One region of the Kitasatospora sp. NPDC096128 genome, then DNA from elsewhere that is predicted to be linked to it. Evidence: riboswitches for the same ligand, from Rfam matches in the RefSeq annotation. Region 1 holds a riboswitch; the other holds the start of a gene.
What was found. A riboswitch is a leader RNA that binds a small molecule or an ion and turns the genes downstream of it on or off. The one in region 1 is predicted to bind glycine.
Positions count from the first base shown of each region.

Region 2: another riboswitch for glycine. It lies ahead of gcvT (glycine cleavage system aminomethyltransferase GcvT); the one in region 1 lies ahead of gcvP (aminomethyl-transferring glycine dehydrogenase).

Region 1 is NZ_JBEOSP010000010.1:213,776-228,063, reverse strand. Features, by position in the region: gene ABTY61_RS14605 (small basic family protein) at 1-92, shown strand, start outside; gene ABTY61_RS14600 (DUF881 domain-containing protein) at 367-1,239, shown strand; gene ABTY61_RS14595 (FHA domain-containing protein) at 1,466-2,344, shown strand; gene ftsR (transcriptional regulator FtsR) at 2,527-3,222, shown strand; gene ABTY61_RS14585 (bifunctional nuclease family protein) at 3,320-3,796, shown strand; gene ABTY61_RS14580 (MerR family transcriptional regulator) at 4,020-4,664, shown strand; gene ABTY61_RS14575 (SanA/YdcF family protein) at 4,811-5,482, shown strand; gene ABTY61_RS14570 (DNA polymerase IV) at 5,555-6,964, shown strand; gene ABTY61_RS14565 (MFS transporter) at 7,139-8,629, opposite strand; gene ABTY61_RS14560 (PRC and DUF2382 domain-containing protein) at 8,871-9,971, opposite strand; glycine riboswitch at 10,195-10,298, shown strand; glycine riboswitch at 10,300-10,431, shown strand; gene gcvP (aminomethyl-transferring glycine dehydrogenase) at 10,535-13,435, shown strand; gene ABTY61_RS14550 (DUF5999 family protein) at 13,541-13,732, opposite strand; gene ABTY61_RS14545 (hypothetical protein) at 14,161-14,288, opposite strand, start outside.
Region 2 is NZ_JBEOSP010000006.1:46,642-60,929, forward strand. Features, by position in the region: gene ABTY61_RS09085 (ABC transporter ATP-binding protein) at 1-695, opposite strand, end outside; gene ABTY61_RS09090 (ABC transporter ATP-binding protein) at 730-1,803, opposite strand; gene ABTY61_RS09095 (ABC transporter permease) at 1,800-2,810, opposite strand; gene ABTY61_RS09100 (ABC transporter substrate-binding protein) at 2,911-4,680, opposite strand; gene ABTY61_RS09105 (ABC transporter permease) at 4,732-5,721, opposite strand; gene ABTY61_RS09110 (enhanced serine sensitivity protein SseB C-terminal domain-containing protein) at 6,180-7,130, opposite strand; gene ABTY61_RS09115 (enhanced serine sensitivity protein SseB C-terminal domain-containing protein) at 7,246-8,043, opposite strand; glycine riboswitch at 8,229-8,333, shown strand; gene gcvT (glycine cleavage system aminomethyltransferase GcvT) at 8,580-9,701, shown strand; gene gcvH (glycine cleavage system protein GcvH) at 9,802-10,182, shown strand; gene glyA (serine hydroxymethyltransferase) at 10,265-11,533, shown strand; gene ABTY61_RS09135 (L-serine ammonia-lyase) at 11,670-13,037, shown strand; gene ABTY61_RS09140 (serine/threonine kinase C-terminal domain-containing protein) at 13,332-14,015, shown strand; gene ABTY61_RS09145 (MDR family MFS transporter) at 14,032-14,288, opposite strand, start outside.

The DNA of each region.
Region 1 (14,288 bases):
GCTCGCAGCTGTCCACGGGCGTGGTCGTCGTCCTCGGCATCCGCATCTTCTCCAACGCGGCGGCGATCCGGCGCCATGTCTTCCGTGCCTGAGCCGGGCCGCGAGGCGGCGGCGGAGGAAGAGGAGAAGGCGGAGGCGTCGGCGGTCGGGGAGACCGCTGCGGAGCCGGTCGGGAAGGCGTCGGAGGAATCCGAGGGGTCGGCGGCGGAGGCCGTCGAGGGGGCCGGTGCCGAGGACGGGGCCGGCCCGGAGGGGGCCGCGGCGCCTGACGAGCCGGCTGCTGAGCCGGCCGGGGCAGCGGCTGAGCCGGAGAAGTCTGACGCCGAGGCTGCGCTTGAGTCCGTGGCCGAGGAGCCGGCGCCGTCGGTGCGTCTGGCGAAGCCGCTCGCGCCCGAGCCGGAGCCCGTACCCGGGCCCGAACCCGCCGCGCCCGGTGCCGGTGGGCCGTCGGAACCCGAGGGGCCGGAGGCTGCCGAGGAGCTGCCCGCCGAGGAGCCGCCCGCTGCGGACCGCAGCGCCGGTCGGCGGCGGTTGAAGGCGGCGGTCTGGCCGCCGCGGCTGTCGCGCGGGCAACTGGTGGTGGCGCTGCTGCTGTTCTCGCTCGGTCTCGGGCTGGCCATCCAGGTGCGTTCGACCAATGACCACCACAACCAGCTGCGCGGGGCCCGGCAGGAGGACCTGGTCCGGATCCTCGACGAACTGGACAGCCGTCAACAGCGTCTCCAACAGGAGAAGGCCGAGCTCGAGCAGTCCCTGGGCAAGCTGGAGAACAGCTCCAACCAGGCCAAGGAAGCCCAGGAGCAGACCAGGAAGAAGATGACGGAACTGGGTGTGCTGGCCGGTACGGTCAAAGCCACAGGTCCGGGCATCGTCCTCACGGTCGATGACCCCCAAGGGCTGGTGAAGGCAGATATGCTGCTGGACACCCTGCAGGAACTTCGAGCGGCGGGGGCGGAGGCGATTCAGATCAACGATGTGCGCGTGGTGGTCAACACCTACTTCACCGACCTGTCGGGCGGTGGGGTGCAGATCGACGGGAAGAAGGTCTCGCAGCCCTATCGGTTCACCGTCGTGGGGAACCCGCAGGACCTGACGCCCGCGCTGAACATTCCGGGAGGCGTCGTCCGCACCCTGGAGAGCCACCAGGCGCGCGCGACGATCACCCAGCAGCAGAAAGTCGTCGTCGACGCCCTCGTGGATCTGAAGACGCCGCAGTACGCCAAGCCGGCTTCGAAGTGACGGGGCGCTCGACGAACGGCCCGTCACGGGCGGGCGGCACCCGGTGCGGGGTGCCGCCGTCGCGTGGGAGAGACTGGTTCGCACCAGTACGCTCCGTAGCACCAACCGCAGCACCACACGTCGGAGTACCACTCCAGCAGGCCCGAGCCGCAACCGGGCCCGCAGCCTGTCCGAGGTTCTCACCCTGCCCCGCGGGCGGGTCTGTCACACGCAAGGGGATTCGCCCGTGAGTTTCTTCTCGAAGTTGTTCGGTCGCAACAAGGGCCGCGACGCGGCCGCCGTCGAGGCGCCCACCGCGCGGCACCGCCGCTCGGAGGACGAGCCCGCGGTGCCGGGCATGCGTCCCGCGCCCGAGGCCGCGCCGTACGCCGGACAGCAGCTGTACCGGGACGGCGCCGCGCAGTACGCGGGGAATCCGGCGGGTTACGGCGCGTCGGTTGACCCCTCCGGCGACCCGCGCATAGGTTTCCCGTCAGGACCCTCAACCTCTGGTGGAGGGTTTGCTCCGGACCCGTACGCCGGGCACAACCCGTCGGGTGTGCCGCGCCAGGAGGCTGTGAACATGGCTGGCCCCACTCCGTGCCCCAGGTGCGGCAACCAGAATCCGGCCGCGGCCCGCTTCTGTTCCAACTGCGGTACGGCGCTGCGCGGCGGGCTGCTGCCGGAGGGGGCGGCGGAGACCACCTCGACGATCTCGATCTCGGGCCTGGAGTCCTACGACCCCTCCACCACGACCGGCACCGGCACCACGCCGGCGCTGTCGGCCGAGGTGCTGTCGGCGATCGACGCGCTGCCGCCGGGCTCGGCGCTGCTGATCGTCCAGCGCGGTCCGAACTCGGGCAGCCGGTTCCTGCTGGACTCGGACGTCACCACGGCGGGTCGTCACCCGCAGGGTGACATCTTCCTGGACGACGTCACGGTCTCCCGGCGCCACGTGGAGTTCCGCCGCACCCCGGCCGGGTTCAGCGTCGCGGACGTGGGCAGCCTGAACGGCACCTACGTCAACCGGGAGCGGATCGACGAGGTGCCGCTGAACAACGGCGACGAGGTGCAGATCGGGAAGTACCGGCTGGTGTTCTTCGCCGGCCACAACCGGGGGTACTGAAAGCAACGTCGGTAGGAGCCCGAGTGAATACGAATACCCCTTCCTCTTCTCTCGGGGCGGCCAACCCCGCATCGTCGTCCGGTCCGCAGGCGGACCGCGGCGGTCGCGGGGTGGTCGCGGGCCCCAGGCAGCCGCTCCGCCCGGACCGGCCCGTCGGCCGGCTGCGCGGCGGTGACGAACTGCTGAGCATCGGCGCGGTGCTGGCCTACCTGCGCGACGACTTCCCCGAGGTGACCATCTCCAAGATCCGCTTCCTGGAGGCGGAGGGGTTGGTCGAGCCGCAGCGCACCCCCTCGGGGTACCGCAAGTTCAGCCCCGCCGACGTGGAGCGACTGGCCTACGTGCTGCGGATGCAGCGGGACCACTACCTGCCGCTGCGGGTGATCCGTGAGCACCTGGACGCGATCGAGCGCGGCGAGGCCCCGCCCGCGCTGCCGCCGGCCGCCGACGCCCGGCCCGGCCCGATGGAGGAGGCCGACCGCGAGCTGATGGCCTCGTCCGAAGTCCCGGCCGGGGTGCGGCTGGGACGGGCCGAGCTGCTGGCCGCCGCCGAGGCGGGCGAGCCCGAGCTGGTGGAGTGGGAGTCGTACGGGCTGGTCGCGCCGGGCCCGGACGGCGGGTACGACGGAGAGGCGCTGCAGGTGGCCCGGCTGGTGGCCGAACTCGGCCGGTACGGGCTGGAGCCGCGGCACCTGAGGGCCATGAAGGCGGCGGCGGACCGCGAGATCGCCTTGGTGGAGCAGGTGGTGGCGCCGTTGCGGCGGCACCGGAACCCGCAGACCCGGGCGCACGCGGAGGCCACCGCGCGGGAGCTGGCGACGCTGTCGGTACGGCTGCACGCGGCCATGGTCCAGGCCGGTCTGCGGGCCCGGGGGTAGTCCGCGAAGCGTCCTCCGGACGGCCGGTGCACCGCGCTGACCAGCGGCGTCGGCCCTGCGCTTTCATATCCGGGGTCGGAGCCATAGGGTTGCCTGTGTGAATGAGCTCGACGTCGTGGGTGTCCGAGTGGAGATGCCTTCCAACCAGCCGATCGTGCTGCTTCGGGAGGTCGGGGGAGACCGGTACCTGCCGATCTGGATCGGCCCCGGCGAGGCGACCGCGATCGCCTTCGCCCAGCAGGGCATGACTCCGGTGCGCCCGCTGACGCACGACCTGTTCAAGGACGTCCTGGAAGCGCTCGGCCAGCAGCTCACCGAGGTCCGGATCACCGACCTGCGGGAGGGCGTGTTCTACGCCGAGCTGGTGTTCGCCGGCGGGGTCGAGGTGAGTGCCCGGCCGTCCGACGCGATAGCGCTGGCCCTGCGGACCGGTACGCCGATCTACGGGAGCGAGGAGGTGCTCGCGGAGGCGGGCATCGCGATCCCGGACGAGCAGGAGGACGAGGTCGAGAAGTTCCGCGAGTTCCTCGACCAGGTGTCGCCCGAGGACTTCGGGGGCAGCGGCCCGCAGTAGGGCGGACGGGGCTGGTCGGCCCTTCAGCGTGCCGTTTTGCCAAAAACCGTCCATCTACCCACACTAGGGGCACGAAAAACCACTCTCCTGAGTGATGTGGTTTGTCTGGCCCGGCGTGGCGATCGTTGACGGGTCATAGGGGACTGCCTACCGTCAGGAGTGGCTGTCCGGGTGGCCGATGCCCGCAGTCGGTTGCCCGCAGCACGAGTGGACGGAGGTAGGCATGAGCAGCACCGGCGATGACGCGGCCGTGGGAGGCCTGTGCACCGTGCACGTGCCGCGCACCGCTCGCACCGTGTCGGAGCGGCCCAGGACGGGCAGGTTCCCGGCCGTACAGCCGGGCCAGCCCGCGATCGAGCGGCTGGCCCCGACGTCCGAACTGGTCGGCTTCCGCGGCCCGACGGCCTGCGCGGCGGCCGGTATCACCTACCGCCAGCTGGACTACTGGGCCCGCACCGGACTGCTGGAGCCCAGCGTCCGCACCGCGTACCCGGCGACCAGTCAGCGGCTCTACAGCTTCCGCGACGTGCTGCTGCTCAAGATCGTGAAGCGGCTGCTCGACGCGGGCGTCTCGCTGCAGAACATCCGGGTGGCCGTCGCCCACCTGCAGGCGGCCGAGCAGGCCGACCTGGCCGGGCTGACGCTGATGTGTGACGGCGCGACGGTGTACGAGTGCACCACGCCGCAACAGGTGGTCGATCTGCTGAAGAGCGGTCAGGGGGTGTTCGGCATCGCGGTGGGAGCGGTCTGGCAGGAACTGGAGCTGACCCTCGGGCGGCTGCACGCGGAGCGGACCGACACCGGCGAGACGCTGGTCGGCGAGGATCCGGCGGACGAACTGGCGCAGCGGCGCAACCGGGCGGTCTGACCGGGAGCACTTCGACGGGGCCGTGGGCCGGGACGGGGAACCGTTCCGGCCCACGGCCTCGTCGTGTTGCCTGGACACGATCGAGGGAGGGGCACGTGGAGGTCGGCACCGGGATATCGGAGCTGTTGCGGCGTCGGGCCGGCGGGATGCGGGCGCGGCTGCGGGAGCGCCGGACGCAGCGCAGGGTCTTCCAGGTGACGACGGTGCTGTGCTCGCTGGCGCTGGCGCCGAGCGCCTGGCTGTGGTTCGCGGCGGGGGACCGGGTGGGCACCGTGGAGAGCGCGCCCTCGGCGCCGGTGGCGGTGGTCTTCGGTGCCGGACTGGACCAGGGCAAGCCGTCGCCGTACCTGGAGCACCGGCTGGTGGCGGCGCTGGACCTGTACCGGACGGGCAAGGTGAAGGCCGTCCTGGTGACCGGGGACAACGGGCGGATCGACTACGACGAGCCGGACGCGATGTACCGGTACCTGACCGGGCACGGGATCCCGGGGGACCGGGTGGTCCGGGACTACGCGGGCTTCGACACCTGGAACTCCTGCACCCGGGCGCACCGGATCTTCGGGGTGGACCGCGCGGTGCTGGTCAGCCAGGACTTCCACGTCCGCCGGGCGCTGGCGCTGTGCGAGGCGGCGGGGATCGACTCGTACGCGGTCGGTGTGCCGGAGCTGCACGACACCACCTGGCTGTACGGCGGGCTGCGGGAGGTCGCCGGGGCGGGCAAGGCGGCGGTCAACGCCTGGCTGCGGCCCGACCCGGTGTTCCTCGGGCCCAAGGAGGACGGCATCCCGAAGGCGCTGGCGGAAGCGGCGCAGCGGTAGCGGCGGGCCGGCGGGCGCGGGGCGTCGGCCGGGTTCGTACGCACTGTCGGACCCGTGCGCGATGATCGGCGGGTGCGATCTCTGCCGAGCATCATCCACCTCGACATGGACGCCTTCTTCGCGGCGGTGGAGCAGGCGTCCAAGCCGAGCCTGCGCGGGAAGCCGGTGATCGTCGGCGGGCTCGGCGGGCGCGGGGTGGTCTCCACGGCCTCGTACGAGGCGCGCCGGTTCGGGGTGCACTCGGCGATGCCGATGGCGCAGGCGCGGCGGCTCTGCCCCAACGCGGCCTTCCTGACCGGGCGTTTCGAGGCGTACCGGCAGAACAGCGAGATCGTGATGGGGCTGCTGCGCCAACTGTCGCCGCTGGTGCAGCCGCTGAGCCTGGACGAGGCCTTCGTCGACCTGGAGGCCGGTCCGTACGGCCCGGTGCTGTCGGAGGCGGACCACGAGACCGGGGAGCGGCTGGTGCTGGCCCTGGCGGAGGACCTGCGGGCGGACATCCGGCGGCTCACCGGGCTGACCGGTTCGGTGGGGGCGGCGGGCTCCAAGCTGATGGCGAAGATCGCCTCCGAGCAGGCCAAGCCGGACGGGCTGGTGCTGATCGAGCCGGGGGAGGAGCGGGCGGTGCTCGGCCCGATGCCGGTCCGGGCGCTGCCGGGGATCGGGCCGGCCACCGAGCAGGTGCTGCGGCGGGCCGGGCTGAGCACGGTGGCGGACCTCGCCGACGCGGGTGAGGCGGAGCTGGTCCAGTTGCTCGGGCGGGCGCACGGCGCCGGGGTCTTCCACATGTCGACAGGGCTGGACGAGCGGCCGGTGGTGGCCGATCAGGACGCCAAGTCGGTCTCGGTGGAGGACACCTACGAGGTGGACCTGGCCGACCGGGACCGGGTGCTGCGGGAGGTGGAGGCGCTGGCCGGGCGCTGCGTCCGCCGGCTGCGGGCGGCCGGGCGTTCGGGGCGGACGGTGGTGCTCAAGGTGCGGCGGTTCGACTTCTCGACGCTGACCCGCTCGGAGACCTTGGGCGGGCCCACCGACGACGAGGCGGTGATCACGGCGACGGCGCGGCGCCTCGCCGAGCAGGTGGACATCACCGGTGGGGTCCGGCTGCTCGGCGTGGGTGTGGCCCAACTGGCCGACTACACCCAGGAGGACCTGTTCGCGCAGGCGCTGCGGGAGGAGGCGGCCGAGCACGCCGAGGTGGTCGAGGCGGCGGTGGCCGAGGAGGAGCCGCAGGAGGTCGTGGTGCGGCGCTGGATGCCCGGGCAGGACGTCCGGCACGCCGAGCTGGGGCCGGGCTGGGTGCAGGGCAGCGGGGTGGGGCGGGTGACCGTGAGGTTCGAGACGCCGTGGAGCGGGCCGGGGCGGGTGCGGACCTTCGCGGTGGACGATCCGGCGCTGGAGCCGGCCCGGCCGCTGCCGCTGCGCGAGCCCGAGCCCGCGTCTGGGGACGAGAACCTCGACGGGGACGGTGAAGGCGTCTGAGGCGGGCACGGGGGCCCGGGGTGGTGCCGGGGAACGCGGAACGGCCCCACCCGGTAGGAAGTACCGGATGGGGCCGCATACCGTGCCGGACCCCGGGCGGTCGTGATGCCCTCGCGACCGAGCGGAGGCCGGGCCCGCGCGTCCTGTCCCTGAGCGCGCGGGCCGGACGCCTCGTCAGGCGTCGGTCTTGGCCAGCTGGGGGCTGGAGTCCTGCCGGGCCGCGCCGCCGACGACCGTGGCGGTCGGCTTGGCGGTGCGGATCAGGAACGGGACGGCGCCGGCGATGATGCAGACGACGGCCGTGACCCAGAACGCGTGCTTGTAGGCGTCCAGGGTGGGCAGCAGAATCGGCATCTTGATCGGGAGCTTGATGGTGTCGCCGGTCAGGATGGCGGTCATCACGGCGGTGCCGATCGCGCCGCCGACGGTGCGGAGCACGGAGTTCATGCCGTTGGCGATGCCGCTCTGCTCGACCGGGACGGCGCCGTTGATGAAGGCGGGCATCGCGGCGAAGGCGAGGCCGATGCCGAGGCCGAAGATCGCGGAGGCGGTGTAGATGTCGCCTTCGGCGCTGTGGCGCAGGGCCAGGTAGGCCATCGCGATCGCGCCGAGGACGCCACCGAGGACCAGCGGCAGGCGCGGGCCGCGGCGGGCGATCAGCAGGGCGCCGATCGGGGCGGCGATCATCGAGCCGATCGCGGACGGCAGCAGCATCACACCGGCGTGCAGGACGCTCGCGGTGAAGCCGTAGTGGGCCAGCTTCTCCGGGGTCTGGGCGAAGTTGCTGATGACCATGAACGAGCCGTACATGCCGAAGCCGATCAGCAGGCCGGCCAGGTTGGTGAAGGCGACGGCCGGGCGGCCCATCATCTTCAGGTCCACCAGCGGGTGGGCGACCTTGGTCTCGATGACGCCCCAGATCAGGGCGACCACCGCGGCGACGGCGAACAGGCCGAGGGTCTTGGTGGAGGTCCAGCCCCAGTGGTTGCCCTGGCTGACCGCGACCAGCAGGGCGGAGAGCCAGCCGGCCAGGGTGATCGCGCCGAGCGGGTCGGCGCCGCCCTCCTTGTCGGTCACCGGGTCGGTCGGGACCCGGAAGGCGACCAGGGCGACCGCGAGCAGGCCGAAGGCCAGGCCCATCCAGAAGATCGACTTGTAGTTCCAGTGCTCCAGCAGCAGGCCGGTCGCGACCAGGCCCAGGCCGGAGCCGACGCCCATCGAGGCGCTGATGGCGGCGACGCCGCCGGTCACCTTCTGCTTGGGCAGCTCGTCCCGGACGATGCTGATCGCCAGCGGCATCACGCCACCGCCGGCGCCCTGGAGGACGCGGGCGACGATCAGCCAGGTGAAGGAGTGGGTGCAGACCGCCAGCGCCGAACCGGCGACCAGGCCGGCCAGCGAGATCAGCAGCATGGGCTTGCGGCCCCGGAGGTCGCCGAAGCGGCCCAGCAGGGGAGTCAGCACGGCGGCGGACAGCAGGTTGGCGGTCATCAGCCAGGTGATGTTCGACCCGGAGACGTCCAGTTCCTTGGCCAGCGACGGCAGGATCGGGACGACCGCGGTCTGCACCACGCTGAACGACAGCATCGCCAGGATGAGGGCCGGCAGGACCCGGGCGTTGCTCTGCTTCTCGGCCGCGGTGGTGGGCTGTGGTGCCTCACTCACGGTTGCTTCCTCCCGTACATAGTGAATGAACTGAAGTAACTTTGCAGGGAGATACTTCAGAGTGTCAAATATCGAGTGGTTAAGATTTGGCAAAGGTGAAGATCTCGCCTGCCACGGACCGGCACTGACGGGCGCTCGGGCGGGGCTGCCGCCGGGGGGAGGTGCAGGTGATCTCGGGCATGACAAGGGCCCCGGATGTCGAGTCCGGGGCCCTTGCTTCGGGGCGGGCGGGGCGGGGCGGTCAGGCCAGCGGGCGCAGGGCGGCGGGGCGGGAGCCGTCGGCGACCTGGTTGAGCGGGGTGCCCGCCTCGGCGGGGGAGTCGGACGGGGTCTCGGGGGCCGTGGCGTCGTGGACCTCGACGTGCTCGCGGCGGAGCTCGTCCCGGACCACCTCCTCCTCCGTGTAGCGCTCGACCACCAGGCGGACCCGCTCGATCGGGGCGAGGTACTTGCGGACCACCGGCCGCTCCTCGCGGAGGGTGACCTCCTCGATCGCCTCGTCGATCTCCTTCTCGGTCAGCGAGTCCCGCTCGGCGTCGCTGACCGGCATCCGCTCCACCCGGACCCGTTCGCGGACCACCGGGACGCGGCGCTCGACCTGCTCGCTGGTCACGTACTTGCGCAGCTTCGCGGTGCCCAGGACGTGCCACTCGGTGGTGATCTCCAGCCGCTCCTCGCGGCAGGTGATCTCGACCGGGCCGCTGGGGGCCGAGGAGGCGGCGGTGCCGTTCGGAGCCGGCGCGGTCGCGGCGGGCTGCGGCTTCGGTTCGACCGCGGGGGCGGCGAGCGGTGCGGTCGCGGTGCCGTTGGCGACCGGTGCGGGGGTGCTGAGGGTTCGCACGTGGGCCTCCGTGGCGGTGTCGGTGCTGGTGTGGGTGGCGGTCGTGGTGGTCATGGCGGTCGTCGTGGGGCCGGGGTCGGCGGAGTGGAAGGCGATCGGCTTGGCGGTCCCGGTGGCCGTGGTGGTGCCGAAGTCGAGGTCGGGCCGGCCGTCCCGGGCGGGCTCCTCGGCGGCCGGGCGGCCGTCCACGGGGGTGTCGAGGCCGTAGTAGCGGTAGAGCTGGAGTTCCTGGGCGGGAGACAGGTGTTGGCCCACGCCGAAGTCCGGCGAGTCCTTGACCAGCGACTTGTCGTAGGGCACCCGGAGCTCGTCGCCGGAGAACTCGCTCGTGGTGAGCGGGACGAAGGCGTCCCGGCCGAAGATGCCGGTCCGGACGGCCGCCCACTCCGGATGCCCGGTGGCGTCGTCCAGGTACACCTCGTCCACCGTGCCGATCTTGTCTCCGTTGCGGTCGACCGCCTTGTGGCCGATGAGGTCCCGGGGGTCGATGTCGGTCTGCACTCTTTCCTCCAAGCGCTGCGCCTGCGGAACTCCCGCAGGTGAGGCGGCCGGAGCACCCGTCCCGTCCGCCACTTCACACCAAAAGCCATGAATCGGACGGGCGCGACCGGGGTGCGCCGGACGGGCTCGGCACTGGGCCGTCCGGGGGACGCGCGTAGACCCGGAGTGACCCGACGCACCCGTGATCGGAAGGCCTCCCGCTGGTACCCTGGGCCGCGACCGCCGAGCCCGCTCGGGAGAGTCCCCGACAGCGAAAACCGCTGGTCGGGGCGCCGAAGGAGCAACTCCTCCCCGGAATCTCTCAGGCATCCGTACCGTGCGGGATAGGTCACTCTGGAAAGCAGGGCAGGACCGCCGGCGCGGGAGCCGACGATCACCACCCTCACCGACGGTGCAAGCCGACGAAGCGCCACAGCGCGACGTGCGGGCGAAGCTCTCAGGTCCCGATGACAGAGGGGGAGGCCTTTCGGGTCCGCCCGCCCAGACCGGTCCGCTGTCCGCAGCGGCGCGGCCGACCGGCGTGCGCACCCCCGCCGGTCCGTGACCAGGAGGCCTCGACCACCATGAACGCCCAGCCGAACGCGGGACGCCCCACCAGCGCCTCGACCCTCACCGAGCTTGAGCTGGCCAGCCCCTTCGAGAACCGCCACATCGGCCCCGACGCGGCCGCGCAGGAGAAGATGCTGGCCGCCGTCGGCTACGGCTCGCTCGACGAGCTCGCCGCCACCGCCGTTCCCGAGGCGATCCGCTCCATCACCGCCCTGGACCTGCCCGGCGGCCGCAGCGAGGCCCAGGTCCTCGCCGAGCTGCGCGAGCTGGCCGGCCGCAACCAGGTGCTCCAGCCGATGATCGGCCTGGGCTACTACGGCACCTTCACCCCGCCGGTGATCCTGCGCAACGTCATGGAGAACCCGGCCTGGTACACCGCCTACACCCCGTACCAGCCGGAGATCTCGCAGGGCCGCCTGGAGGCGCTGCTCAACTTCCAGACCCTGGTCTCCGACCTGACCGGCCTGCCCACCTCCGGCTCCTCGCTGCTGGACGAGGGCACCGCGGCCGCCGAGGCGATGGCGCTGGCCCGCCGCGTCACCAAGGTCAAGGGCGGTGTCTTCCTGGTCGACGCCGAGACCCTGCCGCAGACCATCGCGGTGATCAACACCCGCGCGGTGCCGACCGGTGTCGAGGTCGTCGTCGCCGACCTGTCCGAGGGCATCCCCGCCGAGATCGCCGAGCGCGGCGTCTTCGGCGTGCTGCTCCAGTACCCGGGCGCCACCGGCGTGGTCCGCGACCTCACCCCGGTGATCGAGCAGGCGCACGGCCTGGGCGCGATCGTCGCCGTGGCCGCCGACCTGCTGGCGCTGACCCTGCTGAAGTCTCCCGGCGCGCTCGGCGCCGACATCGCCTGCGGCACCTCGCAGCGCTTCGGCGTCCCGATGGGCTTCGGCGGCCCGCACGCCGGCTACCTCTCGGTGCGCGCCGAGTACGCCCGCTCGCTGCCCGGCCGCCTGGTCGGCGTCTCCGTCGACGCCGACGGCAACCGCGCCTACCGTCTGGCCCTGCAGACCCGCGAGCAGCACATCCGTCGCGAGAAGGCCACCAGCAACATCTGCACCGCCCAGGTGCTGCTCGCCGTGATGGCCTCGATGTACGCCGTCTACCACGGCCCGGACGGCCTGGCCGACATCGCCCGCCGCACCCACCGCTACGCCGCCGCCCTCGCCGAGGGCCTGCGGGCCGGCGGCGTCGAGCTGCTGCACGGCGAGTTCTTCGACACCGTCACCGCCGTCGTCCCGGGCCGCGCCGCCGAGATCGCCGCCGCCGCCCGCGCCAACGGCATCAACGTGTTCCAGGACGGCGAGGACCGGATCTCGGTCTCCGCCGACGAGACCACCACCCGCGAGCACCTGGCCGGCGTCTGGGCCGCGTTCGGCGTCCCCGCGGTCGAGGTCGCCGAGGCCGCCGACGCGCTGCCCGCCGCGCTGCTGCGCGAGGACGAGTACCTGACCCACCCGGTCTTCCACAGCCACCGCTCGGAGACCGCCATGCTGCGCTACCTGCGCCGCCTGTCGGACCGGGACTACGCGCTGGACCGCGGCATGATCCCGCTGGGCTCCTGCACCATGAAGCTCAACGCCACCACCGAGATGGAGGCGGTGACCTGGCCCGAGTTCGGCCAGCTGCACCCCTTCGCGCCGGTCGACCAGGCCGCCGGCTACCTGACCCTGATCCGCCAGCTGGAGCAGCAGCTGGTCGAGGTCACCGGCTACGACGCCGTCTCGATCCAGCCGAACGCGGGCTCCCAGGGCGAGCTGGCCGGTCTGCTGGCCGTCCGCGCCTACCACCACGCCAACGGCGACACCCAGCGCGACGTCTGCCTGATCCCGTCCTCGGCGCACGGCACCAACGCCGCCTCCGCGGTGATGGCCGGCATGCGCGTGGTCGTGGTGAAGACCCTGGTCGACGGCGACGTGGACGTCGAGGACCTGAAGGCCAAGATCGAGCAGAACCGCGACAACCTGTCGGTGCTGATGGTCACCTACCCGTCGACCCACGGCGTGTACGAGACCCAGATCACCGACATCTGCGCCCTGGTGCACGAGGCCGGCGGCCAGGTGTACGTCGACGGCGCCAACCTGAACGCCCTGGTCGGCCTGGCCAAGCCGGGCAAGTTCGGCGCGGACGTCTCGCACCTGAACCTGCACAAGACCTTCTGCATCCCGCACGGCGGCGGCGGCCCGGGCGTCGGCCCGGTCGCGGTGCGCGCCCACCTGGCGCCGTACCTGCCGAACCACCCGCTGCAGGAGGAGGCCGGCCCGGCCACCGGCGTCGGCCCGATCTCGGCCGCGCCGTGGGGCTCGGCGGCGATCCTGCCGATCTCCTGGGCGTACGTCCGGCTGATGGGCGGCGAGGGCCTCAAGCACGCGACCCAGGTCGCCGTGCTGAACGCCAACTACATCGCCAAGCGGCTGGCGCCGCACTTCCCGGTGCTCTACACCGGCCCGGGCGGGCTGGTCGCGCACGAGTGCATCATCGACCTGCGCCCGCTGACCAAGGAGACGGGCGTGACGGTGGACGACATCGCCAAGCGCCTGATCGACTACGGCTTCCACGCGCCGACGATGTCGTTCCCGGTGGCCGGCACGCTGATGATCGAGCCGACCGAGTCCGAGGACCTGCACGAGATCGACCGGTTCTGCGACGCGATGATCGAGATCCGGGGCGAGATCGACAAGGTCGGCTCGGGCGAGTGGGCGGCCGACGACAACCCGCTGCGCAACGCCCCGCACACCGCCGCCACGCTGGCCGGCGACTGGGCGCACGGCTACTCGCGGCAGGAGGCGGTCTTCCCGGCGGGCGTGAACCCGGCGGACAAGTACTGGCCGCCGGTGAGCCGGATCGACGGCGCGTACGGCGACCGCAACCTGGTCTGCTCCTGCCCGCCGCTGGACGAGTACGGGGTCTGATCGGCCGCGCAGGAATGAGGCAGGGCCCTGGCAGAATGATTCTGCCGGGGCCCTGCCCTCTGCGCCTTCGCGCTGACCGGCTGTCGGGCGGGCTGCCGGGCGGGCTCAGGCCGCGTGGGCGACCGGGCGGTGCGGGGCGATCACCCGGCCGTCGGGCAGCAGCTCTCCGGTGTCCTCGAACATGACGACGCCGTTGCAGAGCAGGCTCCAGCCCTGCTCCGGGTGGCAGGCCACCGGCTCGGCGGCCTCGCGGTCCTCGGACTCGGCCGACGGGCACTCAGGACGGTGCTGGCACATACGTGTACCCTCGCTTCGCTCTGCGATCCTCCCCGTGGTGCGGTCACCGGAGGTCGAGCCGTCCCGGGACCGCCGTGGTGGTCGGATCCTGTCCGCGTGCCAGCCAAGTTTGACCGGCACTCAAGTGGGTAGGACAGGTGGTCCTTCCACGCTGGTTCCCAGTGTCGGCATCTGCGGACGCGCGCGCAGCCATTTGGTGACATGCGCCACAACTCCGGGGCAGAGATCACCCGTTCAGGTGGCGACGGGAGGAAATATTGCACCAGTGGGTCAGCCGCGGGATGGCCCGAAGGGGCCATGGTGGATGGCCCGCCCGGGTGGTGGCCGTTCGGGTGAGGCCGACGGGCGGGGCGGGCACCACGAAGGGCCGCCGGGCATGGTGCCCGGCGGCCGGTGCGCAGCGGTGTACGCGCGGGGGCGGCGCGGCCTCAGGAGGAGCCGAGCAGCAGGGAGCCGGCGAGCGGCGCGCGGGCGAGCAGCGGGAGCAGCTCGGCGGCCGGGTAGGCGCGGTGCGCGGTGACGCCGAGCGGGGCCGGGGCCAGTGGGATCAGCAGGT
Region 2 (14,288 bases), on a different contig from region 1:
AGGTAGGTCAGGCCGAGCTCCTGCTGGAGGTCGTCCAGCAGGTTGACCACCTGCGCCTGGATCGACACGTCCAGGGCCGAGACCGGCTCGTCCGCGATGATCATCTTCGGCTTGAGCGCGAGCGCCCGGGCGATGCCGATGCGCTGGCGCTGGCCGCCGGAGAACTCGTGCGGGTAGCGGTTGTAGTGCTCGGGGCTGAGCCCGCACAGCTCCAGCAGGTCCTGGACGGCCTTCTTGACGCCGCCCTCGGGCTGGACGCCCTGCAGCTTGAACGGCGCACTGACGATGGTGCCGACGGTGTGCCGGGGGTTCAGCGAGGAGTACGGGTCCTGGAAGATCATCTGGATGTCGCGGCGCAGCGGCCGCATCGCCCCGGCGCCCAGGTGGCTGATGTCGGTGCCCTCGAACTCGATGGTCCCGCCGGTGGGTTCGTCGAGCCGGGTGACCAGCCGCCCCATGGTGGACTTGCCGCAGCCGGACTCGCCGACGACGCCGAGCGTCTCACCGGCGTTGACGGTGAAGTCGATGCCGTCGACCGCCCGCACCGCGCCGGTCTGGCGCCGCAGCAGTCCGCCGCGGATCGGGAAGTGCCGGGTCAGGCCGGTCACCTTCAGCAGCGGCTCGCGGGCGGGGGCGGGTGCCGGAGAGGCCTCAACCCCCCGGGAGAGGGGTGCAGCTCCCTGAGTGTCCGTCATCGGTGGTCTCCAGAAAGGTGGTACGAGGCCGGGCTCACAGCCGGGGCGCGATCTCTTCGGCGAAGATGCGGTGCCGCTCGTCGGCCGCCAGGTGGCAGGCCGCGAAGTGTCCGGACGCGGCCTCGGCCAGCACCGGGACCTCGCTCGCGGAGCGCCCGCCGGTCAGGGCGGCGTACGGGCAGCGCGGGTGGAAGGCGCAGCCGGAGGGCACGTTGATCAGGCTGGGCGGGGTGCCCTTGACCGGCACGAGCCGGTCCTGCAGCTCCCGGTCCAGGCGCGGCATCGAGCCCAACAGGCCCCAGGTGTAGGGGTGTTCGGGCGCGTCGAAGAGGCTCTCGGCGGGGCCGCGCTCGACGCACTTGCCGCCGTACATGACCAGGATGTCGTCGGCCAGCTCGGCGACCACCCCGAGGTCGTGGGTGATGATGATGACGGCGGAGCCGAACTCCTGCTGGAGGTCCCGGATGAGGTCCAGGATCTGCGCCTGGACGGTGACGTCCAGGGCCGTGGTGGGCTCGTCGGCGATCAGCAGCGAGGGGTCGTTGACCAGGGCCATGGCGATCATCGCGCGCTGGCGCATGCCGCCGGAGAACTGGTGCGGGTAGTCGTCCACCCGGCGGTCCGGCTGCGGGATGCCGACCCGGTCGAGCATCTCGATCGCGCGGGCCCTGGCCTGCTTCTTGCCGGCCTGCGGGTGGTGCACCCGGTACGCCTCGACGATCTGCGCGCCGACGGTGTAGTAGGGGTGCATCGCGGTCAGCGGATCCTGGAAGATCATCGCCATCTCGCGGCCGCGCAGTTGGCGCACCCGGTCCGGCCCGGCCGCGAGCAGGTCCTCGCCGGCCAGCCGGATCTCGCCGCTGATCCGGGCCCGCTTGGAGCGGTGCAGGCCCATGATGCCGAGCGAGGTGACGGACTTCCCGGAGCCGGACTCGCCGACGATGCCGAGGGTACGGCCCTTGTGCAGGTCGAAGCTGACCCCGTCCACCGAGCGGACCAGGCCGTCGTCGGTGTCGAAGTGGATCCGCAGGTCGCGGACGGACAGGAAGGGGTCGTCGCCCGGGGAGGTGGGCGCGGTGTCCGCCGGGGTCTTCTGGAGGTCGGTCACGAGAGCCTCACGCGGGGGTCGACGAGGGCGTACAGGAGGTCGACCACGAGGTTGCAGGCGACGATGAAGAAGGCGGCGAGCAGGGTGACGCCGAGGATCTTGGGCAGGTCGTTGTCGGAGATCGCCTGGACGGCGAACTGGCCGATGCCCTTGAGCGAGAAGACCTGCTCGGTGATCAGCGCACCGCCGAGCAGCAGGCCGAGGTCCATGCCGAAGATGGTGACGATCGGGGTGAGCGCGGAGCGCAGCCCGTGCTTGACCACGACCTTGCGCTCGACCAGGCCCTTGGCCCGGGCGGTGCGGATGTAGTCCTCGCTCATCGTCTCCAGCATCCCGGCGCGGGTGAGCCGGGCGTAGAGGGCGGAGTAGAGGAAGGCCAGCGAGATCCACGGGAGGATCAGGTTGCGGGCCCACATCAGCGGGTCGGCGGTGAAGTCGACGTACTCCAGGTTGTCCAGGATCGGCCACTCGTAGCTGAACACGGTCAGCAGCAGGGCGCCGGTGAAGAAGACCGGGAGCGAGACGCCGGCCAGGGCGATGCCCATGGAGAGCCGGTCGAAGATCGAGCGCGGCTTGAGGGCGGAGATCACGCCGGTGGTGACACCGGAGACCAGCCAGAGCACCGCCGCGCCGATGGCGAGCGAGATGGTCACCGGGATCCGGCTGGTCATCTCCGGCCAGACCTCCAGGTGGTTCTTGAAGGAGTAGCCGAAGCAGGGCACGTGGCAGGTGGCCGGTTCCGGACCGAACTTGTACTCGGCACCGGTGAACAGCGCCTTGAGGAAGTTCCAGTACTGGGTGTACAGCGGCTGGTCGAAGCCGAGGTTCTGCTTGACCACCTGGATCGCCTCGGGCGAGGGGTTCTTCCCGATGTACTGCGCCGCCAGCTGGTCGGTGGTCTCGCCGGCGATGCGCGGGAGCAGGAAGAAGATCGCGAAGGTGACCGCGCTGACGACGACCAGCAGCGCCACGGCCGCGAGGATCCTGCGGATGATGTAGGCAAACACAGTTGGGCGGCTCCGGCGGCCCGCCGCCGTCCGGGATCTGCCGGACGGCGGCGGGCGCCGCTGCCTTCACCTGCCTTCAGGGATTGCGGAGCCAGGCTCTTTACTTGGTGGTGCCGATGTTCAGGTAGTCGTACTCACCCGAGAAGGCCGAGGTGGAGGCGACGTTGGTGGCGCTGTCCGGGCGGTACAGGAAGACCTTGAAGTCGGTCAGCGGGACGTACACCGCGGACTCCATGACCTTCTTGTCGATGTCGCCGTAGATCTTCTCGCGGGCGGCCTGGTCCGGGCTGATCGCGGCGTCGTCGAGCATCTTGTTGACGGCCGGGTCGTTCAGCTGGGCCAGGTTGCTGTTGCCGGAGGCCTTGATCGCGCGGCCGTCGACGATCTGCTGCAGGAAGCCGTAGCCGGTCGGCCAGTCGGCGCCCCACTGCATCATCATCAGACCGATGTTGTGGTCCTGGGTGTACTGCGGCGCACCGGCCGAGTCGGTCAGGTACTTGCCCTGCGGGAACTGCTGGATCTCGACGTTGATGCCGATGTTCTTCAGCTGCGCCTGGATCGCGGTGGCCGCGGCGACCTCGGTCGCGCGCTCGGTGCGGGCCGACAGCACGGTGCTGAAGCCGCCGTCCTTGCCGCAGGCCTTCAGGGAGTCCTTGGCCTTGGCCTGGTCACCCTTGTTGTCCTTGGTCTCGTACAGGTTGAAGTCCTGGTGGCCCGGGATGTCCGGCGGGAGGACGGTGCTGGCCACCTGGCCGCGGATCGGGCCGCCGAGCGCGGTCTGCACCGCGACCTTGTCGAGCGCGAACTGGACGGCCTTGCGGCACTCGATGTTGTCGAACGGCGCGACCTTGCTGTTGATCGCCATGTAGACCAGGCGGCCGCCGTAGGCGTTGTCGGTCTTCGCCTTGAGCTTCGAGTCGCGCAGGATCTGCGCCTGGGTCTGCGGGTCGACGCCGCCGCCCACCAGGTCGGCCTGGGCGTTGCCGGCCAGCAGGTCCTTGTCGATGGTGGCCTGGTCGATGTTCATCTTGAGCACGATCTTGTCCGGCAGCTGCTTCCGGATCGGGTCGGTGCTCTTGTCCCAGTTGGTGTTCGGGACCAGGACGGCCTGCTTGCCGTCCTCGTAGGTCTCGAACTTGTAGGTGCCCGAGGACGCGATGTGCTTCACGTAGTCGGCACCGGTGTCCTTGGCCTGCGGGACCGGCGCGGTCTGCGGGGCGCTGACCAGGTAGTCGAAGTCCGCGAAGGGGTGCTGCAGGTGGAAGACGATCGTGGTGTCGTCCGGCGTCTCGATCGACTTGAGGTCGCCGGTCTTGTCCTTGTACGGACCCTGGTACGGCGTCGGGTTGTCGACCAGCAGGTCGTGGAAGTACGTCGGGCCGTTGGAGTTCACCTCGGGCGCGAAGTTCGAGCGCTCCACGGCGTACTTGACGTCCTTGGAGGTGATCGGGGTGCCGTCGTCGTACTTGAGGCCCGCGCGCAGCTTGTACGTCCAGATCAGGCCGTCCGGGCTGACCTTGCCCATCGACTCGGCGAGGTCCGGGACCAGCTTGTTGCCGTCCGCGCCGGCGGCCGGGTTGAAGGTGGTCAGCGGACGCGCGTACAGGCGCGAGAAGTTGTAGATGTACGCGTAGTAGGTGTTGCCCGGGTCGAGGGAGTCCGGGGTGCCCTTCATCTCGTAGGTGACCGTCCCGCCCTTCTTGTCCGAGACGTTGACGATCTGCTTGGTGGCCGCGTCGGCACCACCGCCGCTGGAGTCGGCCGAGGTGGAGCTGCTGCCGGTGCTCTTCGTGCTGGAGGTGCAGCCGGTGACGACCAGGACCGCGGCGGCGGCCAGGGCGGTCAAGGCGACGGTACGGGACCTGCGCATGGGTGAGATCAACCCCTTGAGGATGTGGAGGAGGGAGGGCCTGACGGAGGGTCAGTTGCTCTTGGGATCGAGGGCGTCACGCAGCCCGTCGCCGAGCAGGTTGAACGCGAGCACGGTGATGAAGATCGCCACACCGGGGACCACCATGTACTGGGGGTCGACCTGGTAGTAGTTCTTCGCGTCGGCGAGCATGCCGCCCCAGGAGGACTGCGGGGGCTGGATGCCGACGCCGAGGAAGCTCAGCCCGGCCTCGAAGAGGATGTTGGTCGGGATCAGCAGGGTCGAGTAGACCAGGATCGGGCCGACCAGGTTGGGCAGGAGCTCCTTGAACAGGATGAACGGGCCGCGCGCACCGAGGCTGCGGGCCGCGTGGACGAACTCCCGCTCGCGCAGCGAGAGGGTCTGCCCGCGCACGATCCGGCCCATGTAGGGCCAGTTGAAGAAGCCGATCACGAAGATCAGCACCAGGATGTGCAGCGGGAGGCCGTGCAGGCCGAACGCGCCGCCCTGGAGCGAGGCGGAGATCGCGATGGCGAACAGCAGCAGCGGGAACGCCAGGAAGACGTCCATCAGCCGGCTGATCAGGGTGTCCACCCAGCCGCCGTAGTAGCCGGCCATCACGCCGAGCACGGTGCCGATGGTGTTGGACAGCAGGGTCGCGCCGAAGGCGACCAGCAGGGAGACCCAGGAGCCGTCGACCACGCGGGCGAGCAGGTCGCGGCCCTGCAGCGGGTCGATGCCGAGCAGGTGGTCCCCGCTCATCCCGCCCCAGTCACCGAGCGGGAGTCCACCGAGGTTGGCGTCCAGCAGGTCCGAGTTCGGCGTGTCGGGGTCGAGCCCGAACAGGGCCTCGAGCGGCCCGGACAGCACGGCCAGGAGGATCAGCAGGATCACCACGACGCCGCCGGCGACGGCGGCCTTGTCCCGCTTGAAGCGGGTCCAGGCGATCCGACCGAGGGAGCGGCCCTCGATCGTCTTGGCCGGGCTCGGGGAGGCGGGCGCCTCGGGTTCGTTCCCGGCGGTAGTGATGGGTGCGGTCATGGTCAGTTGGTCCCCTCGCCGACGGTGGCCGGCCCACGGGTGCCGGGCGCCGGCTTCGGCGGTACGGCTGCGGACGTGCGGAGGTGCTAGGAGCAGGTGGTCGCGGCAGTGCGTCGTGCACGGGCACTGCCTCCACGCGGGATGGGCGTCGCGTGGATCGAGCGGTCGGCGTGCGCGTTCACCTTCGTGGGGTTTCCAGACGCGCGATGCGTTGCGCAGAACTCTCTGCTATCCGAACTGGCTTGCGCCAGCCCTGACAACCGACAGATGCCCAACTGTGATCTGCCTGCATGCACCCGTCCGGTCTTCGGCATATACCTCTTCACACGGGTGTAACAGGCATGTCAAGCTACGTCTGCGGAGAGTGTGGAAATTCGCCCGGAAACGACCGAAGCCGACCTGATGGCGAATCAAGTCGGCTTCGTCTGAAAGATTTTGGCAATTCCTGCGTTTGCCAATCAGCGCCCTGGGTAGCCGGGCCACTGCCGCTGGGGCTGCTGACCCCAGCCGGGCGCGGGCGGCTGGGCACCGTACGCGTAGCCCGGCATCGACTGCCCCGGCATCGACTGGCCGGGCATCGACTGCCCCGGGTACGGCGGCGGCACCGACGGGTACGGACCGGTCGGCGGGCGCCCGGCCTCCCGGTCGAAGAACGGCCGCGCGTTGGCGCGCATCCACAGCGCCACCGGGTCGAACTCGTCCGCCATCGCCACCGTGGACACCGCGAGCCCCTCCGGGGCCACCGCGATCGCCCGCTGCATCAGCGCCCGCACCGCCTCCACGGCCGGCGGCGAGCTCTCGTACAGGTCCAGGCCGATCGCCAGGTACGGCTCCCCCACCGCCGGCTGCACCCAGGCCCGGCGCAGCGCCCGCACCGCGCGCACCTCGCCGGCCTGCCGCTCCAGCAGCGCGAAGAACTGCTGGGCGTTCACCTGCGGCTCGCTCAGCTTCAACGGACCGGCCGGCAGCCGGTCCAGGCCCGCGGCCACCCGCCGCAGGTCCGCCCACGGCACCCCGACCCCGCCGCCCGGCGCGTGCGGGTTCAGCCACAGGCCCCAGCGGGTGCGGTACAGCGAAGCGGCGATCTCCCGCCCCGAGATGACCTCGTGGGCCCGGGCCCAGCCGGAGGCGGTCAGCTGCTCGGGCGAGGTGACGGCCGGCGCGTACCCGTGGCCGCTGATCTCCATGTTCCCGTACTGGGCGTCCGGGCTGCCCGGTGTGCCGTGCCAGAGCAGCATCCAGACCTGGCCGTCGGCCAGCGCGTGCAGCAGCCGCTCGTACGCGTCGAAGCGCTCCGGCGCGACCTCGCGCAGGGCCTGCTCCAACCCGCCCGGGTCCGCGCCCGGGCGTCCGGCCGGAGCCTGGCCCCAGGACCCCGGCGCCCCGCCCGCTCCCGTTCCCGCACTCATGCGCCCACCTCGCCGCGCCTCTTTCCTGAACCCGCCGGCCCGTCAGCCGCCTGCACGCACCCTATGGCGCGGCACCGGCCACCGCCACGGCGACGTGCCTGTGAAGGATCCCCGCTCACACCCGCGAGTAGAAGGGCATGACCCGGGTCAACAGCCACTCGACCACCGGGTCGTCGGCGAGGTCGAGCAGCACGAGGTGGACGCCGCCCGGCAGCGGCGCGGTTCCCAGCGCCCGCCCGAGCGCCTCGTTCACCGCAGCCGGGTCGGCCGGGGCCGCCGGGTCCAGCTGCACGCCCACGAACATCACGGTCGGCTCGCCCTCGATGCTGGCCAGCGCCCGGCGCGCGGTCAACACCCCCGGCAGGGAAGACAGTTCCGCCCGGCAGGCGGCCAGGAAGTGCTCCGGGTCCTCGCCCGGCACCGGCTCGCGCAGGGCCACCCGGCCGCCCGTCGGCGCCTCCGGCTGCTGCTCCCAGCGGTCCTCGCGCGGGCCGCGGCGCAGCTCCGCCACGCCCTGCGGCGGCACCGGGATGCCCACCGCCGCCTCGGGGTTGACCGCGATGCCCACGCCCAGCGGCAGCCCGCGGGCGAACTCCCAGGCCGGCGCGACCGCGAAGGCCATCCCCGGCGCCTGCTGGAGGAACACCTCCTGCGAGGAGAACACCGGCACGTACGGGGCCCCGGCCAGCTCCACGGTCGGCAGGTCCAGCGACTGCCCGGCCGGGTCGCCCCCGGCCGGCAGCGGGATCCACACCTGGCTGCGGGCCAGCACCTCGATCACCCGCGGGGTCGCCCCCGGGTCGCCCAGCGCGGCCGTCAGCACCTGCTCCAGCTCGTTGGCCGGCCACGCGCCGCCCGACGGCACCGCCTGCGGCCCGTCCCACCCCTGCTGCTGCTCCACCGGGTACTCCATGCGCCGCCGATCCGGCCTCCTGCCGGGTCGGCCGCCCACTGCTGCGCCGACGGGGAGAGTTTAGGGCGTGGGTGCGCCCGACCTCGGTGTGACCGGGGCCCTCTCCCCTCCTCCGCGCGGACGTGCCATGATGTGCGCGTCCGACGGCATGCGCCGCGGGCCCCCACAACTCCACACCGGCCGCTCGAACCCGCGCGGGAGAGCCCGGAGTGCCCCTCAGGAGGCACAGCCGGCGCCGAAGGAGCAAGTCCTCCCCGGAATCTCTCAGGCCCCCCTACCGCGCGGGTTAGGCACATCTGGAAAGCGGCGCGCGACCCGCTCGCGCGCCCACCCACGGTGCAAGCCGCCGTCCTGTCCCCGATGCTGGAACCAGCCGACGCTGGTGCCGGCTGCGGGCAGGTGGGCGGTGAAGCTCTCAGGTTCGACGACAGATGGGGAGACCCACGCCGCCGCATGCCCGCGCGCGGGGTCGGTCCCCGAGCGGGTCCGGTCCGGCGCGCGCACCCCTGAGTGCCCCGACCGAGGAGTTCCTGGCCATGTCGTCCCTCCGCCTGACCGCGCTCGACGCGCTGCACCGCGCCCTCGGCGCGACCATGACCGACTTCGCCGGCTGGGACATGCCGCTGCGCTACGGCAGCGAGCGCGAGGAGCACCTCGCCGTCCGCACCAAGGCCGGCCTGTTCGACCTCTCGCACATGGGCGAGATCACCGTCACCGGCCCGCAGGCCGGCGAGATGCTGGACCACGCGCTGGTCGGCTTCGTCTCCGCGCTCGGCGAGCTGCGCGCCCGCTACACCATGATCTGCGCCGAGGACGGCGGCATCCTGGACGACCTGATCGTCTACCGGCTGCGCGAGGACGCCTTCCTGGTCGTCGCCAACGCCTCCAACGCCCAGCTGGTGCTGGACGAGCTGATCGCCCGGGCCAAGGGCTTCGACGCCGTCGTCACCGACGACCGCGACACCTACGCGCTGATCGCCGTCCAGGGCCCGGAGGCCACCGGCATCCTGGCCGGGACCACCGACGCCGACCTGCCCGGCCTCAAGTACTACGCGATCCTCCCGGCCACCGTCGCCGGCAAGTCCGTCCTGCTGGCCCGCACCGGCTACACCGGCGAGGACGGCTTCGAGATCTTCTGCGCCCCGGCCGACGCCGAGCCGGTCTGGCAGGCGCTGACCGCCGCCGGCGAGGGCCGCGGCCTGGTCCCGTGCGGCCTGTCCTGCCGTGACACGCTGCGCCTGGAGGCGGGCATGCCGCTGTACGGGCACGAGCTGTCCACCGACCTGACCCCGTTCGACGCCGGTCTGGGCCGGGTCGTGCGCTTCGACAAGACCACCAACGAGGGCGCGTTCATCGGCCGCAAGGCGCTGGAGCGGGCCGCCGCCGCGGCCGAGTCCAACCCGCCGAAGGTGCTGGTCGGCCTGGTGTCCGAGGGCAAGCGGGTGCCGCGCGCCGAGTACACGGTGGTCTCCACCGAGGGCGCCCCGATCGGCCGGATCACCTCGGGCGCGCCGTCCCCGACGCTGGGCAAGCCGATCGCGATGGCCTACGTCGACGCGGCCCACGCCACCCCCGGCGGCACCGTCGCGGTGGACGTCCGCGGCAAGCACGAGCCGGTCCAGGTCGTCGCGCTGCCGTTCTACAAGCGCGCCCGCTGAGGCCGTAGCGGCCCCCTCGTTTTCCCGTCCGCGCACGTCGGAGCCGTCCGTGCGGCGGCCCGCTGCGTCGTACCCGCTTCCCATCCTGGAGAATGACGCCATGAGCAACCCCCAGCACCTGCAGTACACCAAGGAGCACGAGTGGCTGACCGCCGCCGAGGACGGTGTCTCGACGGTCGGCATCACCAAGCACGCCGCCGACGCGCTCGGTGACATCGTCTACGTGCAGCTCCCCGAGGTCGGCGACACGGTGACCGCCGGCGAGACCTGTGGCGAGCTGGAGTCGACCAAGTCGGTCAGCGACCTGTACTCCCCGGTGACCGGCGAGGTCACCGAGGTCAACCAGGACGTCCTGGACGACAACAGCCTGGTCAACAGCGCCCCGTTCGAGGGCGGCTGGCTGTTCAAGGTCCGCGTGGAGGCCACCGACACGCTGCTCAGCGCCGCCGAGTACGACAAGCTCACCCACGCCGAGGGCTGAGCCACCCCCGGGGCGGGCCGCCGCACCGCGGCCCGTCCCACCCCCACCGTCCCTCCGCTCTCCTCCCCGGGAAGACCACACCATGACGGTTCTCAACCAGTCCCTGCACGCCCTCGACCCGGAGATCGCCGCCGCGGTCGACGCCGAGCTGCACCGCCAGCAGACCACGCTGGAGATGATCGCCTCCGAGAACTTCGCCCCGGTGGCGGTCATGGAGGCCCAGGGTTCGGTGCTCACCAACAAGTACGCCGAGGGTTACCCCGGCCGCCGGTACTACGGCGGCTGCGAGCACGTCGACGTGGTGGAGCAGATCGCGATCGACCGGGTCAAGGCCCTGTTCGGCGCCGAGCACGCCAACGTCCAGCCGCACTCGGGCGCGCAGGCCAACGCCGCCGCGATGTTCGCGCTGATCCAGCCGGGCGACACCATCCTGGGCCTGAGCCTGGCCCACGGCGGTCACCTGACCCACGGCATGAAGATCAACTTCTCCGGCAAGCTCTACAACGTGGCCGCGTACCACGTCGACGAGAAGACCGGCCAGGTCGACATGGCCGAGGTCGAGCGCCTCGCCAAGGAGCACCAGCCGAAGCTGATCATCGCCGGTTGGTCCGCCTACCCGCGCCAGCTGGACTTCGCCGCGTTCCGCCGGGTCGCCGACGAGGTCGGCGCGCTGCTCATGGTGGACATGGCGCACTTCGCCGGCCTGGTGGCCGCGGGCCTGCACCCGAACCCGGTGCCGTACGCGGACGTGGTCACCACCACGACCCACAAGACCCTGGGCGGCCCGCGCGGCGGCGTCATCCTGTCCAAGGCCGAGTGGGCCAAGAAGATCAACTCCGCGGTCTTCCCGGGCCAGCAGGGCGGTCCGCTGGAGCACGTGATCGCGGGCAAGGCCGTCGCCTTCAAGGTCGCCGCCTCCGAGGACTTCAAGGAGCGCCAGCAGCGCACCCTGGAGGGCGCCAAGATCCTCGCCGAGCGCCTGCTGCAGGCCGACGTCGCCGAGGCCGGCGCCTCGGTGCTGTCCGGCGGCACCGACGTCCACCTGGTCCTGGTCGACCTGCGCAACAGCCAGCTCGACGGCCAGCAGGCCGAGGACCGGCTGCACGAGGTCGGCATCACGGTGAACCGCAACGCCGTCCCGAACGACCCCCGCCCGCCGATGGTCACCTCGGGCCTGCGGATCGGCACCCCGGCCCTGGCCACCCGCGGCTTCCAGGCCGAGGACTTCCGCGAGGTCGCCGACGTCATCGCCGAGGCGCTCAAGCCCGCCTTCGACGAGACCGTCGCCGCCGCGCTCAAGGCCCGGGTCACCGCCCTGGCCGAGAAGTACCCGCTCTACCCGAACCTCTAGTTCGGCCACGGGTGACCGGCCTCACTCCGGCCGGGCGCCTGTCGCTCCGGGGCACCGCGCACACTGGACAGTGCGCGCGGTGCCCCGTTCCGTGCACCGCCCAGTCCTTCCACGAGACCAGACAAGGACGTCCTCCGTGGCCATCAGCGTCTTCGACCTCTTCTCCATCGGCATCGGCCCGTCGAGTTCCCACACCGTCGGCCCGATGCGCGCCGCCCGGATGTTCGCCCGCCGCCTGCGTTCCGAAGGCCTGCTGGAGCAGGTGACCGGCGTGCGCGCCGAGCTGTACGGCTCGCTGGGCGCCACCGGCCACGGCCACGGCACCCCGAAGGCCGTCCTGCTGGGCCTGGAGAACAACTCGCCCCGCAGCGTCGACGTCGACCAGGCGGACAAGGACGTCGAGCGGATCACCGCCGAGAAGCGGATCAACCTGCTCGGCGAGCACCCCGTCGACTTCGACCCCGACAGCCAGCTGATCCTGCACCGGCGCCGCTCGCTGCCGTACCACGCCAACGGCATGACCCTGTGGGCGTTCGCGGCGGACGGCTCGACCCTGCTGGAGAAGACCTACTACTCGGTCGGCGGCGGCTTCGTCGTGGACGAGGACGCGATCGGCGCGGACCGGGTCAAGCCCGACGACACCGTGCTGAAGTACCCCTTCCGCACCGGCGACGAACTGCTCCGGCTCAGCCGGGAGACCGGGCTGTCGATCTCCGGCCTGATGCTGGAGAACGAGAAGGCCTGGCGCAGCGAGGAGGAGATCCGCACCGGGCTGCTGGAGATCTGGGCCGTGATGCAGGAGTGCGTGCGGGCCGGCATGAGCCGCGAGGGCATCCTGCCGGGCGGGCTGAAGGTCCGCCGCCGGGCCGCCTCGGGCGCCCGGGCGCTGCGCGCCGAGGGGATCGGGCCGGCCAACGCGATGGAGTGGGTGACCCTCTACGCGATGGCGGTCAACGAGGAGAACGCCTCCGGCCGCCGGGTGGTCACCGCCCCGACCAACGGCGCGGCGGGCATCATCCCGGCCGTCCTGCACTACTACCTGAACTTCATCCCGGGTGCGGACGAGGACGGCATCGTCCGCTTCCTGCTCGCGGCCGGCGCCATCGGCATGCTCTTCAAGGAGAACGCCTCCATCTCCGGCGCCGAGGTCGGCTGCCAGGGCGAGGTCGGCTCCGCCTGCTCGATGGCCGCGGGCGGCCTCGCCGAGGTCCTCGGCGGCAGCCCCGAGCAGGTCGAGAACGCCGCCGAGATCGGCATCGAGCACAACCTCGGCCTCACCTGCGACCCGGTCGGCGGCCTGGTCCAGATCCCCTGCATCGAGCGCAACGGCATGGCGTCGGTCAAGGCCGTCACCGCGGCCCGGATGGCGCTGCGCGGCGACGGGCGCCACCACGTCTCGCTGGACAAGGCGATCAAGACGATGAAGGAGACCGGGGCCGACATGAAGATCAAGTACAAGGAGACCTCGCGCGGCGGCCTCGCCGTGAACGTCATCGAGTGCTGATCGCGGCGCGCTGACGAGCGGCCCCCGGGTGGATCGGATCCACCAGGGGGCCGCTCGCGTCCCACGATCTCCCTGGACACTCCCTGCCCTCACGCTGTCCGCCCTCTGGCCGACGGAGGGCCCGTGGCGCCATAATCGCCGCGAGTCGGCCCACGCCCGAGGGGGAGGCGGATGTCGTTCCAACCACCGGAGCCGTACCGACCACCGGCGGAGCAGCCGTACGGCCCGCCACCGCCACCGGGACAGCCGCCGCCGCTCGGGGCACGGCCGCCGTACGGGCCGCCGCCTCCTCCGGTGGGCCGGCCGGTCCACCGGGTGCTGCTCGCGGCGCTCGTCGGGGCACTGGTCGGCGCGCTGGTGGGCGGCGGCTGGTACCTGGTGAGCCGGTTCGACTGGGGCGGGCGGTCGGCCGCCGGGGCCGGCGTCACGGCCCCTCCGACGGAACCGCCTTCCCCGACCTGGAGCACCCGCACCGTCGCCCCGACCCCGGCGCCCCGGCCGACGCCCACGCCCACCGTCGTGACGCCCGTCCCGACCACCCCCGCCGGGCCGCTCCTGGTGCCGGTGCGGGACCCGGGCGGATTCACCCTGCTCGTCCCGGACGGCTGGCAGCGGCGCACCAGGGACATCGTGGTGTTCTACGACTCCCCCGACCGCCTCAGCCTGATCCAGGTCTACTCGATGGGCACCGACCCGCCGTACCAGCAGGCCCTGGCCACCGAGGCCACCCTGGTGAGCAACCCGGGCTACCGGCGGATCCGGCTGGAGCGGACCGCGGACGGCGGCGCCGAGCTGGAGTACTCGTACGACCTGGCCGGCGCCGGTGTCCGGCACGCCGTCGACCACATCCTGGTCGGGCCGGACGGCAACGCCTGGGCCGTCCTGGTGGCGGGCCCGGAGCAGGACTGGCCCAGCCCGCTCGGCGAGCTCCTGCGGTCGGAGCTCGCCACCTTCTGCCTGGCCGGCTCGTGCCCGTGAGCCCCGGCAACAGGTCTCAGGCGCTCGCTGCCGCCTGGGGCTCCGGGCTGCTCGGGCTCGGCTCCGGGCCGGGCCCCGGAAGGGGGTTGGGCCGGGCCAGGAGGGCGACCGCCGTCGCCGCCGCCGCCAGGCCGATGCTGCCGGCCACCGCGCCGTGCAGCCCGCTGCTGACCGCCGTGCCGACGGCGTCCCGGACGGTCTGCGGCAGGCCGGCCAGCGAGGCCGGGGTGAGCCCCCCGCCGCTGGTCAGGTGGGCGGCGTCGGCCGGGCTCA